DNA from 4 places in the Tatumella sp. UBA2305 genome. Region 4 is predicted to be linked to each of the others. Evidence: predicted binding sites of a transcription regulator. Region 4 holds the regulator's gene; each other region holds the start of a gene.
The links. Region 4 encodes CRP, which controls carbon source genes, mostly activating them, when cyclic AMP is high. Its sites were predicted from a motif close to ATGTGANNNNNNTCACAT; they were not measured.
Positions count from the first base shown of each region.

Region 1: the regulator CRP is predicted to act here: its motif matches at 1,742-1,759, upstream of B3Z23_RS08290 (sugar transporter).
Region 2: the regulator CRP is predicted to act here: its motif matches at 1,699-1,716, upstream of yrbN (protein YrbN).
Region 3: the regulator CRP is predicted to act here: its motif matches at 1,966-1,983, upstream of B3Z23_RS17325 (YjcB family protein).

Region 1 covers NZ_DDVT01000015.1:414,127-418,299, reverse strand. Annotated here, with positions in the region: gene B3Z23_RS08300 (MFS transporter) at 1-930, shown strand, start outside; gene cybB (cytochrome b561) at 1,113-1,670, shown strand; gene B3Z23_RS08290 (sugar transporter) at 1,785-3,005, shown strand; gene B3Z23_RS08285 (YegP family protein) at 3,043-3,381, opposite strand; gene B3Z23_RS08280 (LysR substrate-binding domain-containing protein) at 3,468-4,173, opposite strand, start outside.
Region 2 covers NZ_DDVT01000021.1:198,527-202,699, reverse strand. Annotated here, with positions in the region: gene pnp (polyribonucleotide nucleotidyltransferase) at 1-601, shown strand, start outside; gene nlpI (lipoprotein NlpI) at 734-1,618, shown strand; gene yrbN (protein YrbN) at 1,723-1,779, shown strand; gene B3Z23_RS14815 (DEAD/DEAH family ATP-dependent RNA helicase) at 1,796-3,655, shown strand; gene B3Z23_RS14810 (luciferase-like monooxygenase) at 3,763-4,173, opposite strand, start outside.
Region 3 covers NZ_DDVT01000025.1:13,497-17,669, forward strand. Annotated here, with positions in the region: gene B3Z23_RS17315 (AraC family transcriptional regulator) at 1-632, opposite strand, end outside; gene B3Z23_RS17320 (sulfite exporter TauE/SafE family protein) at 742-1,566, shown strand; gene B3Z23_RS17325 (YjcB family protein) at 1,581-1,862, opposite strand; gene soxS (superoxide response transcriptional regulator SoxS) at 2,112-2,522, opposite strand; gene soxR (redox-sensitive transcriptional activator SoxR) at 2,624-3,163, shown strand; gene B3Z23_RS17340 (Na+/H+ antiporter) at 3,469-4,173, shown strand, end outside.
Region 4 covers NZ_DDVT01000018.1:174,103-178,275, forward strand. Annotated here, with positions in the region: gene B3Z23_RS11805 (YccS/YhfK family putative transporter) at 1-1,343, opposite strand, end outside; gene crp (cAMP-activated global transcriptional regulator CRP) at 1,408-2,040, opposite strand; gene B3Z23_RS11815 (OsmC family protein) at 2,340-2,744, shown strand; gene B3Z23_RS11820 (phosphoribulokinase) at 2,781-3,650, opposite strand; gene B3Z23_RS11825 (YheU family protein) at 3,736-3,957, opposite strand; gene B3Z23_RS11830 (hydrolase) at 3,960-4,173, opposite strand, start outside.

The DNA of each region.
Region 1 (4,173 bases), on a different contig from region 4:
GCAGCCTGCTGTACTCTGGCGTCAGGGCTGATGACCAGTTGGACAGGCATACTTATCATGCGGGCACTGATTGGTCTGTCTCTCAGCGGGGTGGCTGCAGTGGCGATGACCTATCTCAGTGAAGAAATTCACCCTGGCGTGCTGGCTTTTACCATGGGGCTCTATATCAGCGGAAACTCTATCGGTGGGATGAGCGGCCGTCTGCTAACCGGTGTAATGACCGATTTTTTTAACTGGCGGATAGCGATTCTCAGTATTGGTTGTTGTGCTCTGGCTGCAGCATTTATGTTCTGGAAAATATTACCTGATTCCAGGCATTTCAGAGCCGTGCGCTTACGGCCGAAAGTATTGCTGATTAACTTCAGACTCCATTTCCGTGATAAAGGTTTACCGTTACTGTTTCTTATCGGCTTTCTGGTGATGGGGGCGTTTGTCACTTTGTTTAATTACATCGGTTACCGGTTATTAAATGCGCCCTATTCTATGAGCCAGGCGACCGTCGGATTAATTTCAGTGGTCTATCTGGCCGGGTCATGGAGTTCTCCTAAAGCAGGCGCGATGAGTGTCAGGTTTGGACGAGGACCGGTATTCTTATTTTCGACGGGTCTGATGTTGGCTGGCGTACTGATTACTCTGTTTTCTTCGGTGTGGATGATTCTGCCTGGTTTGTTGATGTTTACCGGGGGATTTTTCGCGGCTCACTCTATTGCCAGCAGTTGGATAGGAGTTCGTGCTAAGCGGGCTAAAGGACAGGCATCTTCAATGTATCTGTTCAGTTACTACCTGGGGTCAAGCGTTGCAGGAACTTCCGGGGGGATCTTCTGGCGTCATTTCGGCTGGGCGGGTGTCAGCGGATTTATTTCTGTGCTGCTGATTCTGGCACTGTGTGTGGGTTATAAACTGATGCACAGAGTACAGCCAGCCCACTGATGATGTTCTGCTGCCGGTGAATTTCGGGCTACCGTCAGCAGAACTGTTCCTGTCAGGAACCTTACCGCGTAATAATTTTGATTAAAATTATTCTACTGATTGTACCTTTCCCAGCCCCGTTCACTGTAACATGCCAATAACATTCATACTGGCGCTGCTTTAGTGCAAACGGAGAACGCGTTATGCCGGCTTTCCCGAACAAATATCAACTCTGGCAAATTCGTCTGCACTGGCTGACTCTGCTATTACTGATCATTGTTTACAGCACTATTGAGTTACGAGGGTTTGCAATCCGCGGTTCGTGGCAAGGTAAAGCGATTATAATGACTCATTTTAGTTGCGGTGTACTGGTATTTGCGGTGATGTGTGCCCGGCTGCTACTCCGCTATCGTTACCCTGCACCACCGGTCACCCCGCCACTAAAACGTTGGCAGCAGCTACTTTCATCTCTGGCCCACAAACTCCTGTATCTGTTATTTCTGATTTTGCCGGTGTTGGGGGTTTGTTCCCGCTATGTCCGTGGACAGCAATGGTTAGTGTTTGGTGTTGCTATGCCGGTCTCTGATCATCCGGACTATACTCTTAGCCGGCAGATCATCCACTGGCATGAAACACTGGCTAACGCTGGCTACTGGCTGATCGGTGTTCATGCATTGGCCGCTCTCGCGCACCATTTTCTGTTCCGGGATGACACGCTGTTAAGAATGGTGCCTGCGCGACGTCATTCTCCGCGTCAGTAACTCATTTTTGCCGGAGATATGATGAATTAAGGGTTTAATCCTGGCGTTAATTTCGTCACAATAGCACCACAATGTGAGCCAGATCACTTTTTGCTGAGGAAAATCCATTATCTTATGACCGCCGAATCTCCCTCCGTCGCTGAGAGCTCTTTACATTCAACTCCCGTATCCCGCAAAACAGCGTGGTTACGGGTTCTGTTAATGGCTGTCGCTGCCTTTATCTTTAATACCACGGAGTTTGTCCCCGTCGGTTTGTTGTCCGATATTGGAACCAGTTTCGGTATGCAAACTGCCGATGTGGGGATTATGCTGACAATTTATGCCTGGTGTGTTGCCCTTTTATCGCTGCCATTAATGCTGCTCACCCGTAATATTGAGCGGCGTATTTTGCTGGTAATTCTGTTCACTATCTTTATTGCCAGCCATGTACTCTCTGCTGTGGCCTGGGATTTCAATGCGTTACTGGTTTCCCGTATTGGGATTGCGGTAACCCATGCTGTGTTCTGGTCAATAAACGCCTCGCTGGCTATCCGAATCGCACCTCCGGGTAAAAAAACCCAGGCCCTGAGTATGATTGCTACAGGCACTGCGCTGGCTATGGTGCTCGGTGTGCCGCTTGGTCGGATTATTGGGCAGACCATGGGTTGGCGTACGACCTTTGGGATCATTGCGGCATCTTCGCTGGTGTTAATGGTCATGCTGGCCAGACTACTGCCCAAATTGCCGAGTGAACACACGGGGTCGCTGAAAAGCCTGCCAATGCTGATTCGCCGCCCGGCTCTGATGAGCATGTATCTGCTGGTGACACTGGTTGTCACCGCTCACTACACTGCTTACAGCTATATTGAACCCTTTATGCAGCAGCTTGCACAACAGGGGGCCAATTTTACTACCCTGCTGTTACTGCTGTTCGGTGCTGCGGGTATCTTTGGCAGCCTGTTGTTTAGTTTTCTGGGAAAACGCTTCCCTTCGGCACTGCTGTCCGTAGCAATAGCGGCAATCACCCTGTGTATGGGGCTGTTCTTAGTCACCTCAACTCATGCGCCGGCGGTTATGACTGTGTGTATTGTATGGGGTATTGCCATGATGCTGATTAACCTGTCAATGCAGGTTCGGGTATTGTCTCTGGCACCGGATGCCACGGATGTGTCAATGTCTTTGATGTCTGGGATTTATAATATCGGTATTGGTGCCGGCGCGTTAATTGGTAATCAGGTCATCAGCCATCTTGGAATGAGTCTGGTGGGCTATGTAGGGTCTGCATTTGCGTTGATTAGTCTCGCATGGTGTCTGTACAGTCTGAAGAAATATCCGCAGTTACGTTCAAACCTGTAAAATAATCCCCGGCACGCCGGGGATTACGTCGTTAGCTCTAATGCGCCGGTAATTCGTTAATCGTGACACTGGCGCCATTCTTTTTTACCGACTCAATACCTTTATCACGCGCAGCGACAGAGCTGTAAATCTCACTCCGACCAATCACCTGATGATTTGCCGCTTTGAGTGTAAAATAAGGCGCATCATTTTTGGCTGTCAGGCGTTCATAATTATGCTCTTCGGGGCTATTTTTTTGGACCGAGGCAATGCCATTCAGACAGCCGCTTTTATTAACATAGCCTTCGCTGCTCAGAATCACTTCTCCGTTAGCCGCTTTCAGCCGGAAGTAGTATTGCTGATCTTTACCCAGAAAAACTTCATACTTTCCACTCATCTCTGAATCTCCGAAGTTGATGTGTCACGATAAGTGTTTTCCCGAATGGTAGATAATGCAATGTTATCCGTTCAAAAAAACACCGGTCATTCTGGAAGCACCACCTCACGGGTCTGAGAAATTAGCCAGCCGGAAAAATCATGCAACGCTGAATTACCCTGCCCGCGAACCACAGGCATTACCAGACAGAATGTTTTACTGAGTAAGGCCGACTGGCTCCAGGGTGAGACCAACTGTCCTCTGGCAAGCTCCTTTTCAACATAAACCTCCGGTACCAGCGATACCCCGTCTCCGGCCAGTGCCATAGCAATCGCCATTTCATGCAAATCCACAAAAGTACCTTGCGCCGGATAGTCCAGCGGGATACCCGCTACCGCTGAAAAACGTGCCCAGGCTTCAGGATTCTGGCGACGATGAATCCGCGGGAGTTTATTCAGTAATAGCCCGGGGTCTTCTCCGTTCATCAGCTGCGGATGACAAACCGCGATCAGTCTTTCACGGAATAAATGCCGGACCTGCATACCAGCCCAGGCCGGGTGGTCGAAATGAATCGCCGCATCCAGTCCGCTGCCACTGAGGATAAACGGGTCGATCCTGGATGTCATATTCAGGGTGATGTCGGGATATTGTTGTCTGAAATATTTTAGCCGGGGAATCAGCCAGCGACTGGCAAAGGTAGGCGAAACCGCCAGTTCCAGATGGCGCTGACTGGCTAAACTACCACTCACTGACTGGCTGTCTTTCTCGAAACGTTGCAGGGTTTCACGGACAGATAGCGCATAACGGGCTCCG
Region 2 (4,173 bases), on a different contig from region 4:
CGAAGGGATTACCCGCGAGATCATGCAGGTAGCTCTGAACCAGGCGAAAGGTGCGCGTTTGCATATCCTGGGTACCATGGAACAGGCTATCAGCACTCCTCGTATTGAAATCTCTGAATTTGCTCCGCGCATTCATACTATTCGTATTAATCCGGACAAAATCAAAGATGTCATCGGTAAAGGCGGTTCTGTTATCCGTGCGCTGACCGAAGAAACCGGCACCACCATTGAAATCGAAGATGACGGTACCGTAAAAATTGCGGCAACTGACGGTAACAAAGCGAAAGAAGCTATCCGTCGGATTGAAGAAATCACGGCAGAAATCGAAGTTGGCCGTGTCTACAACGGTAAAGTCACCCGTATTGTTGACTTCGGTGCTTTCGTCGCGATTGGCGGTGGTAAAGAAGGTCTGGTACATATTTCTCAGATCGCTGATAAGCGTGTCGAAAAAGTGACAGATTATCTGCAAATGGGTCAGGAAGTTCCGGTCAAGGTACTGGAAGTCGATCGTCAGGGTCGTGTACGCCTGAGCATTAAAGAAGCGGTCGAAAAACCGCAGGCAGAAGAAACGACTGCGGCTAACCCGGCTGACGCGGGTTAATCGTTCGATGATTATCCGGGTCTCCGCCAGGTGTGGAGATCCGGATTTATGTTATCGCGAGGGCAGGATTCCTTTGCACGGCAGGCGGATGACAGGATGTTCATCCTAATGTTTGTATTCGGGAGTGGGATAATGAAGCCTTTTTTACGCTGGGGTTTTGTTGCGACAGCTTTGGTGCTGGCAGGATGCAGCAGCTCTAATTGGCGTAAGAATGAAGTTCTTGCCGTTCCTCTGCAACCAACATTGCAGCAGGAAGTTATTCTGGCGCGTATGGAACAAATTCTTGCCAGTCGTGCCCTCACCGATGATGAACGCGCACAGCTGTTATATGAGCGCGGAGTGTTGTATGATAGTTTGGGTCTGCGGGCACTCGCACGGAACGATTTTTCCCAGGCGTTGTCTATCAGACCAGATATGCCAGAAGTGTTTAACTATCTTGGTATATACTTAACGCAGGCAGGGAATTTTGATTCTGCCTATGAAGCGTTTGATTCTGTACTTGAGCTTGATCCAACTTACAATTATGCGCATTTAAACCGTGGTATCGCCCTCTATTACGGCGGACGATACAAGTTAGCGCAAGATGATCTGCTGGCGTTCTATAAGGACGATCCTAATGATCCTTTTCGTGCACTTTGGCTGTATCTCGATGAACGTGAGATAAATGCAGACAAAGCGAAAGTAGCGCTCAAACAGCGCTATGATTCGGCGAATAAAGATCAATGGGGATGGAATATTGTCGAATTCTACCTGGGTGATATCAGTGAAAAAACACTGATGGAAAGACTTCAGGCAGATGCTACCGATAACACCTCGCTCGCTGAACATCTCAGTGAAACCAACTTCTATTTAGGTAAGTACTACCTAAGTCTGGGGGAGAAGGACAACGCAGAAGCGTTGTTCAAACTGGCGGTTGCCAACAACGTGAATAACTTTGTTGAACACCGATACGCATTGTTGGAACTGGCTGAACTTGGCCAGGCACAAGACGATTTATCAGAATCCGACCAGCAATAGCTGACGTTTTTTAACGCCCTTTGTTTATGTTTCCTGTCACCCTTTGGGGTGAGGGGCGTTTTATTCGTCAAAAACTTCTAATTTGAGCCGGTTCACACTTTTCAATGAAACTAACTGCAAGTTTTCATGACGAGTTATGTAGACTGGCCGCCGTTATCTAAGAGGCACGTGTACTACATGACTGATATTCAAACCACTTTTGCTGATCTGGGCCTTAACGAATCCATTTTGTCTGCTCTTAACGACATGGGATACGTTAAACCATCGCCTATCCAGGCGGCCTGTATTCCTCACCTGCTGGAAGGCCGTGATGTTCTGGGTATGGCTCAGACCGGTAGTGGTAAAACAGCGGCATTCTCTTTGCCATTGCTGAACAACATTGATCCTGCCCTGCGCGCACCACAAATCCTGGTGCTGGCCCCAACCCGTGAGTTGGCGGTACAGGTTGCAGAAGCTGCCACTGAATTTTCTAAACATATGCGCGGCGTTAACGTACTGGCCCTGTATGGCGGTCAGCGTTATGACGTACAGCTGCGCGCCCTGCGTCAGGGGCCACAGATCGTCGTCGGTACTCCGGGGCGTCTGCTGGATCACCTGAAGCGCGGGACTCTGGACCTGTCTAATCTGCGTGGTCTGGTTCTGGACGAAGCTGATGAAATGCTGCGTATGGGCTTCATCGAAGACGTTGAAACCATTATGGCGCAGATCCCTGACGGGCATCAGACGGCACTGTTCTCTGCAACAATGCCGGAAGCGATTCGTCGTATCACTCGTCGTTTTATGAAAGATCCACAGGAAGTGCGTATCCAGTCTAGCATCACGACCCGTCCGGACATCAGCCAGTCTTACTGGACTGCTTACGGGCGTAAAAGTGATGCCCTGGTACGTTTCCTCGAAGCAGAAGATTTTGATGCGGCAATTATTTTTGTCCGTACCAAAAATGCGACTCTGGAAGTTGCCGAAACTCTGGAACGTAGCGGTTATAACAGCGCGGCACTGAACGGTGACATGAACCAGTCACTGCGTGAACAGACTTTGGAACGCCTGAAAGATGGTCGTCTGGATATCCTGATTGCTACCGACGTAGCAGCACGCGGACTGGATGTGGAACGTATCAGCCTGGTGGTTAACTATGATATCCCACTGGATGCAGAGTCTTACGTTCACCGTATTGGTCGTACGGGCCGTGCGGGACGTGCCGGTCGTGCGCTGCTGTTTGTTGAAAACCGCGAGCGTCGCCTGCTGCGTAATATCGAACGTACCATGAAGCTGACGATCCCTGAAGTAGAACTGCCTAACGCAGATCTGCTGAGCAGCCGTCGTCAGACCAAATTTGCTGAACGTGTACAGCAACAGCTGGAAAGCAGTGATTTGGATCAGTACCGTGCACTGCTGGAAAAACTGTCCCCTCAGGAAGATCTGGATATGGAAACTCTGGCCGCAGCACTGCTGAAAATGGCCCAGGGCGAACGTCCATTAATCGTACCTGCTGATGCACCACGTCCTCCACGTCGTGAATTCCGTGATCGTGATGACCGTGGTGGCCGCGACCGTGATGATCGTCGTGGTAACCGTGATGGTGACCGCCCACGTCGTGAGCGTCGTGATGTGGGTGATATGCAGATGTACCGCATTGAAGTGGGCCGTGATGACGGTGTTGAAGTTCGCCACATCGTGGGTGCTATCGCTAACGAAGGTGATATCAGCAGCCGCTACATTGGTAACATCAAGCTGTTTGGTTCTCACTCAACGATCGAGCTGCCAAAAGGTATGCCGGGTGAAGTCCTGCAGCACTTTACCAAGACCCGTATTCTGAATAAACCGATGAATATGCAGTTGATTGGTGATGCACCTCAGTCATCCCGTGAACCTCGTCGTGGTGGTCGTGAAGGTGGTCGCGAAGGCGGACGTCGCTTCTCTGATCGCCGTGAAGGTGGTCGTGAAGGTGGACGCAGTTTCGGTGGCAACCGTGAAGGTCATCGTGGCCAGCGTCGTGAAGAAGGTACTGCACCGGCTGCACGTCGTCGCGAATACTAATCACTGAGAAAAGGGACCGTGTTCCGGTCCCTGACTAAGTCCGACAAAAAAGCGATGGTGAAAACCATCGCTTTTTTTATGTCTGTAGATTAGCTGTCAGAAATAGTTTACAGGGATTGTGCCGCAGCCATCGCCAGTGAGAACGAGTAGATACGTGCATCTGTATCGAAGATTTGCCCGTTAACCATAAACTCATCTGCCTGATATTGTTGCTGAAGAGACGCCAGTCCCTGAGCTACGGAGGCCTGATCGCCGACCAGTGACATACCCAGAGCACGGTCGACACCGTATTTTTCTGCCGGTGACCAGATATGATCCATATTTTCGACCGGAGCCGGTAACGGGCCGGGCATACCACGGCGCAGGTTAATAAACTGCTGCTGCTGTGAGGTGAACAGATAACGCGCTCTGGCTTTACTTTCCGCGGCAATCACATTCACTCCGATCATCACATAAGGCTCAGCCAGCCGTGCTGACGGACGGAATTTCTCCCGGTACAGAGTCACTGCCTGCGACAG
Region 3 (4,173 bases), on a different contig from region 4:
CTGTAATTGAGGCAGGCACGCTGCCGCCACTGAGCAAATGACAGGCCGGTTTGTTGCCGGAAGAAGCGAGTGAAAGTCCGTAGACTTTTATGTAACAGGGCCGCCCACTGCTCAGGTCGCAGCCGGATATCGGGTTGCTGAAGGAACTCGCTGCACAGAGCTGCCAGCCTGGGATCGCAGGGGAGCGGGGTGAACAGCGGATTAATTCTGGCTTGCATCAGGTCCTGCAGCATTAACAGGATGACTAATTCATCCCGGCTACCCGCCGGGTAATCCAGCGGAATATCTGCAGAGACGAGCAATAACTGGTGCAGTAACGGGGTGACATGCAACACCTCACACTGAATGGCAGCACGCGGGGCCGCCTCAGGCTCAATATACAGGCTGCGGGTACTGGCACCGAGCATTCTCACGGCATGAACCTTACCTGCGGGTATCCAGACTCCACTGCCAGGCAAGACCACCCACTGTCCTTCTTCACTATTCACCTCCATCAGGCCGCTGATGCTATAGAGAAACTGCGCTCTGCGGTGCTGGTGTGGTGCCAGCCATGTATCGGCAGGGTAATCGGTCGCCAGGGCCAACACCGGGCGTTGGATATGGTCGACGCTGTTAATCGGAGTATTACGCATGACCTGTCTCAGGTGGCCTGAATTCGTTAATGATTGTCCTGTACACGTAAATAAGTCATTCCCTGAAGTTTATATACTCTGACGCACGGTGACAGACAGGTAAATATTTATGATTCTTTTTTTAGCGATATCCGGTGTTGTCTCAGGGGTCACGACGGTGTTGTTTGGGTTTGGCGGTGGGTTTATCACGGTACCGTTGCTGGTTTCAGTTCTGGCGGCACAGCATTTACCGGTAAACAGTCAGGGCAGTGTGGTGATGCAAATAGCGGTGGCAACCTCTGCGGCAGTGATGTTGTTCTCTTCCCTGATTGCCAGTCTGCGTCAGAAACATCTGCTCAGGAAACTGGCCCCGGTATTGAAACCATTGTGGCTGATGATTGCGTTGGGCGGGATAGCCGGATCTGTGGCTGCACAATACAGCAATGGTCAGTGGATTCGTGCAGGATTTATCCTCTATCTGTTACTGACATTGCTGGACTGCCTGTTCCGGCCCGGTTTTTTACGAAACGCTACTGTCGGAAACACGGGAATCCGACCTTTGAAACATTCAGCCCTGGCCGGGTTAATGATTGGTTTGATTGCAGCCTTCCTCGGGGTAGGAGGCAGTGTGATGACAGTGCCGTTGATGCGGCGACGAGGAGCCACTATGGTTCAGGCGGCAGCGTTGGCTAATCCACTCACCCTGCCAATGGCACTGACCGCCACTCTGACCTATGCCGTGACATCGCTCTGGCATTCATCGCCTGCCATGCCCGGATTCGTTGGCTATATCGATGTTCAGGCCGCTGTTATCCTGATGGCAGGAAGTTTTACCGGAATGTGGCTGGCAGGATATGCCGTTTCCCTGGTACCAGACTCGTTACACGCACGGCTTTATCCGTGGCTGCTCAGCCTGGTTCTGGGGGCGATGCTGTTACTGCCTGCCGGGCACTAAGGCCGTGATGCTAATTAGTAGGTTGGCCAACTGGTGGGTGTCATTTCCATCACATTAATGAAGGCTTCCTGAGCACTGCTGACAAACAGATGCCATTGTTGCATGCTCAGGGTAATACCCATCAGTCCGGTCACAAACCAGCAAGACATGACTACACCAATACTGCTGCAGACAAAGCTAAAGAAATAGTGACTGTTCTGCCGGCATTTAATTTTCACTGTGCTGGCGAGAAACATGACGAAAGCACTGAGTAACCCCCAGCGCATGATCAGAAAACCTGCAGTTAATGTGCCCATTTTTTCTACCCGTGACTGATGCTTATAACAATTTTTTGACTGACATAAACTCCGTCATCCGGGAAATTGCCGCGGGAGCGGGGGACCTGACGGGGACGGAATTTTGTGATGCAGGTCACATTATAGGCTTTCTTGTAAGAAAATCGAACGAAAAATACACGCTATGTAATTTTTTGTAGCATGAAGGAGGAGGTGGTGGGAGAGTCTTTGAAAAGCGGGGTGCCGCCGGTCAGGCGGCAACATGACGACTTACATCATCCCCGATACAGACACCGGACGGGCTGCAGTCGGCCTTGACTCGCGATGAATAGTCTCTGACGGGCTGAGTTCGCGGCAGCGCATCGCCTGGCGATACGCCGTCGGGGTCTGGTCGAACTGGCGACGGAATACCCGCGAAAAAGTTTGCTGCGATTCGTAACCATATTGCAGGGCAATATCGAACACCGGGCGTCGGGTTTTACACAGCGCATCGGCGGCCATCTCCAGCCGGCGCTCACGAATATAATCACCCAGCGTCTGCTGCGTGACTGCCCGGAACATACGTTGCAGGTGCCATTTGGAATATCCTGATTTAGCAGCGACTTCATCTATCGATAAATGTTTCCCAAGGTTCTGGTTGATCCACTGGGTTAACGAATGAATGATCTCTTCTTGCATCATAGTTCTGTCCTGTACGGCGAATATTATCGCCGGAGTGGTTCGGGATTTTTGCGTCGGAGTGGAGTATAATTCCTCAAGTTAACTTGAGGTAAAGGCCGAAAATGAAAAAAGAGAGAAACTACCCGAAACCGGTCCTGACACCCGGCGAAGTTGCCCGTCGTAGCGGGGTCGCAGTCTCAGCTCTGCATTTTTATGAAAGTAAGGGGCTTATCTCCAGTAGCCGTAACAGCGGAAATCAGCGACGTTACAGCCGCGATGTATTGCGCCGGGTCGCGATTATTAAAGTTGCGCAGCGCATTGGTATTCCCCTGGCGACAGTCAGCGAAAATCTGGCGCAATTACCGCCGAATAAGCGTATGTCTGCCAGTGAATGGGAAACTCTGACGCTCCACTGGCGTGAAGAACTGGATAAAAGAATCGCCACACTGACGCATTTACGGGATGATCTAAACGGCTGTATTGGCTGTGGCTGTCTCTCAATGCGCGACTGTCCGTTACGCAACCCGGGAGATCAGCTGGCGGCCAGTGGACAGGGCGCGGTGTTGCTGGAAAGGGGCCCGGCGGGAGAAGCACTTTCCGCCCCGGAAGTTGATGCTGTCACCCCTCCGGTAAGAAAGCGTCGCTCTGCTGCATCGAAGTAATGGAGTCCGGATTTTGTGGAGAGGGTACAGTGGTGTACCGCAGGACGCTTGTCAGGATACCGGCCGAAATGACGTGGCAAATCAGAGTCCGGGACCGAACCAGCCGTCGCAATTACAGGGCGAAGAGTGGCTGTTCCCGTGATTCCCGGGGGGCCCGGAATCCTGGGGAAATCTGTAAAGCGAGGGTTTGGATGAATTTTCGCACTCCGGGATGCATTTAACTGCCTTATTTTGTTTTACACTATCACAGTAACTGATGTGTTTCTGGTTCATAAAACGCCTGTGGAAGAGGCTAGAAGGAAAGCATGGAAATCTTTTTTACCATTCTGATCATGACATTAGTGGTATCCCTGTCGGGTGTTGCCGGCCGGTTACTCCCGTTTCATATTCCCCTGCCACTGGTACAGATCATCGCCGGAGCGATACTGGCATGGCCTTCAATAGGGCTGCATGTCGATTTTGATCCGGAGTTGTTCCTGGTGCTGTTTATTCCGCCACTGTTGTTCGCCGATGGCTGGAAAACTCCGACCAGTGAATTTTTGCACCACGGGCGTGAGATTATCGGCCTGGCATTGGTGCTGGTGCTGATAACCGTCGTGGGTATTGGTTACCTGATTTACTGGACGGTGCCTGGTATTCCGCTGATTCCGGCATTTGCGCTGGCTGCCGTGCTTTCGCCCACCGATGCGGTCGCCCTCTCCGGGATTGTCGGTGAAGGGCGAATACCTAAAAAAATCATGTCGATAGTTCAGGGCGAAGCCCTGATGAATGATGCCTCTGGTCTGGTGTCACTGAAATTTGCGGTGGCGGTCGCCATGGGAACCATGGTGTTCACCTGGTCAGGCGCGACCCTCGAATTTTTGAAGGTGGCTATCGGTGGGCTCGTGGCCGGGGTGGTTATCTGCTGGTTGTACGGTAAATCCCTGCGTCTGATGAGTCGTTGGAGTGGTGATGATCCGGCAACCCAGACGGTGTTATTGCTGCTGTTACCTTTTGCTTCTTATATTATC
Region 4 (4,173 bases):
CTGAACAGTGTAATCACCAGCATCGTGAGCAGGATGACCGGTTCCGGGGTAGATAGCTTCAATGATAAGGCCGCAATAATAAGCCCGGCAAATGTGCCAAGGGCACGGTGTTGGATTCGTACCCGGGTGGCGATATAACCATTCTGGCTGACCAGAATAATGGTCATCAGTACCCAGTAAGGTTTTGGCATATTCAGCGACAGGGCCAACATACTGGCTGCCATCAGCATCACGGAGAAACGTCCTGCAGTACGCAGAGCCGTCGATTTAAATGACAAATAGCTGCGTAACGCCGGCCAAAAAGGTAAACGACGCTGAGTATCTGCCATAATATCACGGCGATAAAGCGGCATCCCTGATTGCAGCACTTTGGCTATTTTACTGAAGTGATAAGAGTAAAATTGTCCGACAGGATTGTCAGGATACCGACGGGCGATATTCTGTAACTCTTCCAGGGATTCACTCATCGAAAACTTGCCGGGTATCTGGTGATACAGGATATTGTCCGCTGTCTTTCTTAACTGCTCAGCCACCTGCCCGGCATTACGCTTGATTATGTCCGCTGACTGGCTTTTTTCCACCAGTTCCCTGACATCTTTGCTCTGGCTAAGAGTGACAGAAATGTGTTCCTGCAAATCTTCGGCCATCATAAATGTCCGGATTAAATAGCGTTCGCGGCTGTTTTTTTCCGCCGAAAGCATATGAATTTGCTGATAGCCAGTATTTATCAGATCGACAACTTTTTGTTGATAATTCAACAGTTCGGGCAGCGATTTATCATAATCGTTACTGCTGAGTAGTGCGTATTTCGCTTCACAATAGTTAGCCAGTGCACGGTACAGCAGGCTAAGAGTTTCCCGCAGCGGCTGATCTTTTGACAGTCTGAACCAATACCAGTTAAACAGTCCATACCATAATGTTCCGCCGCCATATAATAGTGGCGGGCCCCATACCGGCATTCTTCCAGCCAGACTGAGCGTAAAAGTCATGGCGATCAACGCACCCGGCAACAGACGGCCATGTAATGGACTGATTTCGCCGCAAACACCAATCAGCAGAGGTAAAATTCCGACAATAAATGGTAGTGGGACATTATGTTGCAACAACCATTGCAGCAGAAAGCTGCTGAAGGCAAACAACGATCCACCAATAATAATGCGCTTAAAAAAATGACGGTGCGGAGTGTCCAGCCCGGAAAGATTACAGCATGCGGGAACCAGCGAGAAGAGCAGCCCTTTTTGCAGATCTCCCGCCAGCCAGCTAATCGCAACGGGTAGACAGAGGACCAGCGTTTGACGCAGTGCGTAATTGACTTCCGGATGATAAATAATTCTGCGCCACATCAGATACAACCGCAGGTAGACAGTAAAACGGAACACGGCAGGGGCCTGCCGTGCATATCACAAATTAACGGGTGCCGTAGACGACGATCGTTTTTCCATGCGCGGAGATGAGATTCTGATCTTCCAGCATTTTAAGAATACGTCCTACTGTTTCGCGGGAGCAGCCGACGATTTGGCCAATTTCCTGACGGGTAATTTTAATCTGCATTCCATCCGGGTGAGTCATAGCATCCGGCTGTCGTGCCAGGTTAAGTAGCGTCTGAGCGATACGGCCAGTCACGTCAAGGAAGGCCAGGTTGCCTACTTTTTCAGAAGTGACCTGCAGGCGCCGGGCCATCTGAGATGACAAGCGCATTAAAATTTCGGGATTGACCTGGATGAGCTGGCGAAATTTCTTGTATGAAATTTCCGCAACTTCACATGCCACTTTGGCACGTACCCAGGCGCTTCGTTCCTGACCTTCCTCAAATAATCCCAACTCTCCAATGAAATCGCCCTGATTCAGATAAGAGAGGATCATCTCCTTTCCTTCTTCATCTTTAATCAGAACTGCGACGGAGCCCTTAACAATGTAGTAAAGGGTTTCCGCTTTCTCACCCTGATGGATAAGTGTGCTCTTGGAGGGGTATTTGTGAATATGACAATGGGACAGGAACCATTCTAATGTAGGGTCTGTTTGTGGTTTACCAAGAACCATTCTCTTCTATCCTCTGTTGTAATCGTGCCGGAAACACAGGGGGTAAGCTCCTGTGGGGCGCTGAAATCATAGGGCATTTTCGGCTGGCATTCACGACAATCAGTCAGGCTCCTTTCTGACGATCCTGCTCGTTTAGCCATAGTTGTCATCGGGTAAAAAAACTCTACCCTCTGTTTGTAGCACACCCTGACGAAACTGTCTCCTGTTGTCTTGTCTGACTTTTGTCATTTGGGGCAGATTGCTGTTTATACTCTGAAGGAGTAATCTGGCGGAAATTTTAACAATTGAGAGTGAGCATAATGCAGGCACGTGTGAAATGGGTCGAAGGACTGAACTTTATCGGGGAGTCTGCGTCCGGACACCAGGTTCTGATGGATGGAAACTCAGGCGATAAGGCACCCAGTCCGATGGAAATGGTCCTTATGGCAACCGGAAGTTGCAGTGCCATTGACGTGGTCTCTATTCTGCAGAAAGGCCGCCATGAGGTTGCTGATTGTGAGGTCAGGCTGACTTCTGAACGTCGTGAAGAAGCTCCTCGCTTGTTTACCCATATCAATCTGCATTTTATTGTCAGCGGCCATAATCTTTCGGATAACGTCGTTGAACGGGCAGTAACGCTATCTGCAGAAAAGTATTGTTCCGTATCTTTAATGTTGGGTAAAGGAGTGAACATTACCCATAGTTTTGAAGTGATTAATCGCTAACAAGGCGGTCACGGGTGCCAGGTAGCACCCGTGACCTTAGTTGAGGCAACGCTCTTCCATGAGTCGTTTGACCAGGGGAGTCATAATCAATTCCATGGCCAGCCCCATTTTCCCGCCAGGCACCACCAGTGTATTGATATGTGAAATAAACGAACCCTGGATCATGGCCAGTAAATAGGGAAAGTTAATTTCTTCCAGACCACGAAAATGGATCACGACAAAACTTTCATCCAGTGAAGGGATGGTTTTGGCGGCGAAAGGATTAGACGTATCGACAGTCGGTACCCGCTGGAAATTGATGTGGGTGCGTGAGAACTGTGGAGTGATGTAATTAATATAATCATCCATTGAGCGTACCACTGAATCCATCACTGCTTCTCTGGAGTGGCTTCGTTCACGCATATCCCTGACAAGTTTCTGAATCCATTCCAGGTTCACGATAGGCACTACGCCTACCATCAGGTCCACTTTATCGGCAACGTTATGCTGTTCAGTGACAATTCCACCGTGTAAACCTTCATAAAACAGCACGTCCGTATTGTCCGGCAGTGGCTGCCAGGGAGTAAATGTTCCGGGGACCTGTTTCCAGGGCACCGCTTCATCATAGGTGTGCAGATATTTTCGTGAACGGCCGGTACCCTGCAGGCCGTACTCGTTAAAGGTCTGTTCCAGCAATGAGAAGTCGTTCGCCTCGGGGCCGAAGTAACTGATATGTCGCCCTAAGTCACGGGCTTTGCGGATGGCAACATCCATTTCTGGTCTGCTGTAGCGGTGAAAGCTGTCACCTTCCAGCTCAGCGGCATGAATGTTGAGTTGCTGGAATATTTTACGGAAGGCAAGGCTGGTCGTTGTGGTACCGGCCCCGCTGGATCCGGTCACAGCAATAATAGGATGTCTGGCGGACATGAAAATTTGCTCCCTGGACCGATACGGCTGACAGCATTGTTAGCATGTCTGGCAGCGTGTGTCATCTGTCAGTAAGGAGAAGTTACTACTCAGCCCTGAAATCACTGGCAGGCATCAGAGTTACAGATTCATGTAATTCTGACCAAACGACGACAATTTTCCCTGCACTCAATTGCTGACGAATATCCGCTGTTTTTTCAGCCAGTGTACGCTCATATTCGCCATAATCGGTGCCTTCTCTGAGCACAAAGGACTCGATCAGGTTATCCAGGGTTTCAGGGGAGATTTGTTGCCAGGGAATGATCACGATTATTTATCCAGCCAGGTTGAAAGCCATTGCGGAATGCGTTGTTCAAGCCACATGACCGGACGAGTCAGAGATCCTCCGACAAAGCCAACGTGCCCACCATATGGGGACAACTGATAAGTGATGCTCGGCGACAGATGTTCCGGATTAGGTATCACATCCGGCACCATGAATGGATCATCCTCAGCGTGAATGATCAGCATTGGTTTTTCGACA